DNA from 2 places in the Mammaliicoccus fleurettii genome. Region 2 is predicted to be linked to the other one. Evidence: predicted binding sites of a transcription regulator. Region 2 holds the regulator's gene; the other holds the start of a gene.
The links. The regulator LexA, encoded in region 2, represses DNA repair genes until DNA is damaged. The targets are predictions, from matches to a motif close to CGAACATATGTTCG.
Positions count from the first base shown of each region.

Region 1: the regulator LexA is predicted to act here: its motif matches at 1,460-1,473, upstream of B2G86_RS08820 (Y-family DNA polymerase).

Region 1 is NZ_MWJM01000009.1:77,515-80,960, forward strand. Features, by position in the region: gene B2G86_RS08810 (arsenic resistance protein) at 1-133, shown strand, start outside; gene B2G86_RS08815 (LysM peptidoglycan-binding domain-containing protein) at 274-1,263, opposite strand; gene B2G86_RS08820 (Y-family DNA polymerase) at 1,509-2,768, shown strand; gene B2G86_RS08825 (GlsB/YeaQ/YmgE family stress response membrane protein) at 2,939-3,187, shown strand.
Region 2 is NZ_MWJM01000001.1:236,915-240,360, forward strand. Features, by position in the region: gene guaC (GMP reductase) at 1-27, shown strand, start outside; gene B2G86_RS01245 (CAP domain-containing protein) at 47-1,063, shown strand; gene lexA (transcriptional repressor LexA) at 1,374-1,994, opposite strand; gene sosA (DNA damage-induced cell division inhibitor SosA) at 2,139-2,348, shown strand; gene B2G86_RS01260 (DUF896 domain-containing protein) at 2,427-2,663, shown strand; gene tkt (transketolase) at 2,749-3,446, shown strand, end outside.

The DNA of each region.
Region 1 (3,446 bases), on a different contig from region 2:
TTTACCATTAGCTTTATCGCTACCTATACAATGGTCAACAACCGTTACCACTGTTGTTGTTACTCAAACGCTAGTCGAACTTATAGGAGAACTTGTTTATATTAAGCTGATACCTAGATTAATCGTTAAATAAAGTACAAACTTATTTGCATATGAACACTAAATATATACATAAAAAACTGTCGACAAAGTCTGAGCTTTGTCGACAGTTTTAATTGTTTTATTGATATAGGCTTAACAAAACTTTGTATATAAATTAGTTTTCTATCCTATTTATTTCAAATTCAATACTTGTCCTACTGTTAAGTCATTTGAACTTAAATCATTGAGTTCTTTAATTTCAGCTACACTTACGCCGCTTCTTTGAGAAATATTATATAATGTATCTCCTGATACGACTGTATGTGTATCTCCAGTAATTGTATCACTTGATTCATTCAACTGGTTATAGTGCTGTTGAACTAGACTATAAAACTGATTCATATCATATCCCCACTGGCTAAAGTAATTAATAGGATCAGTATGATCTGTTCCACCATAATATTGACTTATTGCGTTATGACTTATAACTGTTCCTGTCCCCTCATTATTATCAGCTAATGATGGTTTCAGTCCATTTTGATCTAACATTTTTGCTGTTAAGTATGCTTGGTTATTTACAGATTTAGCAAACTGATCGAATGTACTAGACTGTGCCAACTCTATTTGATAGAAATAGGGATTTGCTTTTGCACCAGCCCCCCATGCTAAATAATCACTTGAGGCTGTTTGTACAATTTTACTACTACCTGCATAAGCATGGACAAAGGCACTTTCGTAGTTATTATACATATAATTAATTTCTTCATCGATCGTACTATTAGAATTTGCTGTTTCATGAATAATCACGCCAATAAATTTATCTGACTTGTAATCATATTTTGGCAAACTATTCATTCTAGAATCTTGCGTAATCGTTGAAGGCTTAATATTATTTTTATCAATATAACTATTTACGTTTTGATAAGCTTCATTTGTATTGCGATTTGTTTCCATATCTGTTGAATGCTTTTCAGCAACTTTATTATGTAATTTTAAATCTTCGTCTGTTAATATGTTAGTTAATTCTTTTGGGTTCATCTTCTGTGCTTGTTCAAAACTAATTGATTTGCTTGTGTTCTCAGTCTGTTCATTATTTTTCTCATCCGCATTTACATAAAAATGAGATTGAGAAAGTAATAAACTAGATGTCAAAATTAAAGCTGTTCCAAACTTATACTTCATAATAATCCCCCTTAGATTTTATTGTTATATTGTATTACAAAATATAATTAATTAATATAGTTGAAGATTATTTCGCTATATTAAATATTTATTACAAACAATATATCGTTCCATTCAAAACATCAAATTGCTCATCTACCCGTTTATCAACATGATAAATATATTACTTTTTACACGACTTTTCACTTTACAAAACAGAACATATGTTCGTATAATAAAGATACTATATGACTGGGGTGATTTTTATGTATGACTACAGTTATTGCTTAAATCGGGATATTTTATGTGTAGATTTGAAGAGTTTCTTTGCCTCTGTGTCTTGCATTGAAAAGGGTCTAGACCCATTAACAACGAAGCTTGCTGTTGTTGCTGATACGAAACGTCCAGGTTCTGTCGTACTTGCTGCTACACCACCATTAAAAGCAATTGGCATTAAAACGGGATCTCGTTTATTTGAAATTCCTCAACGTAAAGATATTTATGTTATTAATCCATCTATGAAAAAGTATATTCAACTATCAACTCAAATTAGTAAAATTGCTTTAGATTATGTAGCACCTGAAGATTTTCATCAATATAGTATAGATGAGTTTTTTATGGATGTTTCAGAATCTTATCATTTGTTTGCTCATTCTCCTTTTTCACTGGCTATGCAGTTGCAAGAACGTATATTTAATCTTGCCCATATTCGCAGTACGATTGGAATTGGTTCGAATATGTTACTTGCTAAACTATCTATGGATATTGATGCTAAACATACCCAACTCGGTATATCAGAATGGCGTTACGAAGATGTTCCTAATAAAGTTTGGTCAATTCAACCTTTAAGAGAAATGTGGGGTATCAATAGACGTACAGAAACTAAGCTCAACAAAAAAGGTATATTTACAGTAGGTCATTTAGCTAACTATCCAGTTGAATATTTGAAGCGGGACTTTGGCGTTATTGGTGTTGATTTACATTTACATGCTAATGGTATAGACGAAAGTATGATTAGGCAGCCACATAAGGCATATGATAAATCTTTAGGAAAGTCTCAAATACTCATGCGTGATTACAGTATGAATGAACTCAAAACTGTACTAAACGAACAAGTAGATGAAGTTTATTATAGATCCAGAAAGTTAAACTTATACCCTACTCGAATAAGTGTTAGTGTTGGCTATGCTGATATAGGCGGTGTTCGTAAACAATTTACAAATAAGAATGGGTTTATGAATACTTACGTCATCGTAAATTTATTATGGGACTATTTATCGAAACAATTAGAACCTAATCGACTTTATCGAACAATTGCTATTTCATTTGGTAAGTTTATTCCAAATCAAATTAAACAATTATCTTTATTTGACGATCCATTTCAAGTTAAGACAGAAACAATAGAGAATCATTTAGATTTTATACGTATGAAATATGGAAAGAATATCGTAATGCGAGGTTCAAGCTTATTAAACAGTGGTACATTGTTAGAAAGAAAAGATTTAATCGCAGGCCATAAAGCTTAATATTTTAAAGATATGTCATATACAAACAGCAGTAAAATATTGAATTTATCAAATATTTTCCAAATAATTACTTTAAATGTGTATTTTTCCAATTTATATTTTAAAGATGCGTTTAAACATCCTTCACTTTGGATATATAAGAAGAAGTGCAAAAATAGGAGGTAATTATTATGGGCTTTATATTAATGTTAATCGTCGGCGGTTTAATCGGCTGGCTTGCAGGAGTTATTTTAGGTAAAGATGTTCCAGGTGGAATTATTGGTAACATTATTGCAGGTATTATCGGTTCAGCAATTGGTGGATCATTATTAGGAGATATGGGACCAGTATTTGGTGGAATTGCAATTATTCCAGCATTAATCGGTTCAATCATCTTAATCTTAGTACTTTCATTTATTTTAAAAGCAATCAGAAAATAAATTGCTTTAAGAGCCGAGACATTTAATTGTCTCGGCTCTTTTTTATGTATGGAGAAAGTGAGCTTTGTGGGAATGGACTTGATTGTGTCGCATGTAGTTCATATGTCGTTTGATACTTAGATTCGGTTACTTAGACTGCGCTTACTTGCAGAATTATGAATTGTGCTCCTTACACTGTTCTTACTGGCAGAATTCCGAATTGTGCTCCTTAGATATTAGTCTTACGGACATTTCTCGGAATTTTGTCCCTTACACTACC
Region 2 (3,446 bases):
TCAATATTTAATGGTGACCGCGACTAAATATAGGTGAGGTGACGACTTGAAAAAAGTATTTTATTTATTTTTATTATTGTTATTTATAACACTTATCAAGCCTGTCCCTGAATCAGATTTATCTAGACAAATTCAACAAAAAGTATTGAATGTTCAACAAGGACTGCAACATGAACAGTCAACAAGCAAAGTTGAACTTAAGACACCAAATGACCAAGAGTTTGCGATTAATAATATTCAAATCAATCAAACAAAAAGTGAAGTTGAAAAGAAACTTGGCAAACCTAAGCGGATAACCGCTAATGAGTATAACGAGAAATGGCATGTATATCATAATGATTATCATGAATTTGTAATGGTAAGTTATGATAATGACAAAGTAACAGGTTTATATACGAACCAAGACTTAATAACATCCCAAAAAGGTATCACAAGTAAAATGAACAAGGAAAAGGTTCGTTCGATTCTTGGTGAACCAGAAAAAGAAATAAATAAAGATAAAGTGAAGCTCATTCAAAATGATGAAGATTACGATGTTTTCAAATTTGATAATATCTATACAACCGTTTTTTATGATAAACATGAGAATAATCAAATTAAAGGTATAATGCAAATTGCATCATCAACTGAAGATAAACGTACGAACCAATATCATGCAGCATCTGATGATTATAAAATCGCATTAGAATTACAAAACTTTGATCTTGTTAATGCTGAACGTGTTCAATTTGACTTACCTACATTATCTTATAATGAAAATGTGAGTCAGACTGCAAGAAAGCATAGTCAAGATATGGTTGATAATGATTATTTTGATCATACAAATAAACAAGGTTTATCTCCATTTGACAGATTAGACAATGATGGCTTTGATTATATAACAGCAGGTGAAAACTTAGCATATGGTCAAATAAGTAGTGTTTATGCACATCATGGTCTTATGAATTCACTGGGACACAGAAAGAACATTTTAAATAAAGATTATAAAGAGTTAGGTGTAGGTGTTGATATAGGCGAAGATTTACAGCCTTATTGGACGGAAAACTACATCACACAGCAATAGAACAAAGATAAAAGCAGATTTTATCTTAGCAACTTTGATATAATTATATCGAGATAAGTCATTATTTCATATTTCCTTAAATGTTTAACACATGTTGTTTCTAATAATTTGATTGGTGGAATAACAATTAAAGGGGAAGTTTTACATGGAAAGTAAAGAAATAAAACGTAAAGATTTAGATGTATTAGAACGTATTAAAGAATTATTAAATAAAAAAGATGTTTCATAATTAATATGACATTAGCAAAAAGAACTCGATAACGGGAATATGAAAAAAAGGAGATGCATTTGCATCTCCTTTTTTGTATTATTACATCTCTCTAAATAATCCTACTACTTTACCTAATACTGTTACATTATCTAAGTAAATTGGTTCCATTGTATTATTCTCAGGTTGAAGTCTATATCTCTTTTCTTCTTTATAGAAGCGTTTAACAGTTGCTTCATCATCTTCTGTCATAGCGACAATGATATCGCCATTCTCAGCAATGGATTGGCTACGAACAATAACTTTATCTCCATCTAATATGCCAGCTTCTATCATACTATCGCCAATTACATCTAAAATAAAGATGTTGCTATTATGTGTAGAAGTAAAATGTGCAGGTAATGGGAAGTATTCTTCGACATTTTCAACAGCTGTAATTGGAATACCTGCTGTAACCTTACCTATAACTGGTACGTGAATTGTATTCTCTTGATTGATGTTCTCTCCAACAGTTTCAGTTATTTCAATTGCACGAGGTTTAGTTGGGTCACGTTTGATATATCCCTTTTCTTCTAATCTAGATAAATGACCATGTACTGTAGAACTTGATGCAAGGCCAACTGCTAAACCAATTTCACGAACACTAGGTGGATACCCTTTCGTTTGTACTATATGTTTGATGAATTGATATATTTCAGATTGACGTTTAGTTAATTCTTTCATAGTCGCACGCTCCCAATTAATTATTTAATCATATTATAGCACATACGTTTCCTTCGAACAAACATTTGTTCGTATTTTTATTGACTACGAACATTTGTTCTGTTATTATAAAAATACAAACAAACGTTCTAGGAGGAATTGAGTATGACAATTACAATAAAGAAGACGGTATTAGTATATTTGGCAGTATTCTTAATGACTCTATTAATAGGATATTTATATTTAGCACAGTCGAGTGATATCTATACAACAGAACAGACGTACGAGATGACAGATCATCAAATTAAACAACATGAAGATAAACAACCTAATCATTTAACTAATTCAAATACATTAATAGGGTCTATAGAATAATTGAAAAATACGAGTAAATCCATTTGGATTTACTCGTATTTTTTGGTATCTTTTATGTATGTAGAAAGTGGGGATAATATGTTAGATAAAGCAAAAATAGATAGAATCAATGAACTCGCTAATAAAAAGAAGACAGAAGGTTTGTCGGAATCAGAAGCGAAAGAACAGACTAAATTGCGAGCTGAATATTTACAAGCATTTCGAGGTAACTTTAAAAGTACGATAGAAAGTACAAAAATTATCGATCCAGAAGGTAATGATGTTACGCCAGATAAAGTGAAAGAAATTCAAAAAAATAATAATATTAGGAAATAAATATAAATTAAGAGATAATAATTAATTTTCGAATTTTTTTCATGTATAATGAAAAGGGATTACAAGAATAAAGGAGACTACATTTATGTTTAATGAAAAAGATCAACTTGCAGTAGATTCAATTCGTGCTTTAAGTATAGATGCTATTGAAGCAGCTAACTCAGGACACCCTGGTTTACCTATGGGTGCTGCACCAATGGCATATACATTATGGACTAAGCATTTAAATTTTAATCCTCAGTCTAAGAATTACTTTAATAGAGATCGTTTTGTATTATCTGCAGGACACGGATCAGCATTATTATATAGTTTATTACATGTTTCAGGTAGCTTAGAACTTGAAGAAGTGAAAAACTTTAGACAATGGGATTCAAAAACACCTGGACATCCAGAATTTAACCATACTGATGGCGTTGAAGTAACAACTGGACCATTAGGACAAGGTTTTGCTATGAGTGTTGGTATGGCAATGGCTGAAAAACATTTAGCTGGTAAATTCAATAAAGAAAAATATGATGTAGTAGATCATTACACATATGTATTAGCAAGTGATGGCGATTTAATGGAAGGTGTTTCTCATGAAGCTGCTTCATTAGCTGGTCATTTAAAACTTGATAAATTAATTACATTATATGACTCTAATGATATTTCATTAGATGGTGATTTAAATAAAGCATTTTCTGAAAATGTTAAAGAAAGATTTACTTCATACGGCTGGAGTTATATTTTAGTCGAAGATGGTAATGACTTAGAAGCAATTGATAAAGCTATAACTAAAGCTAA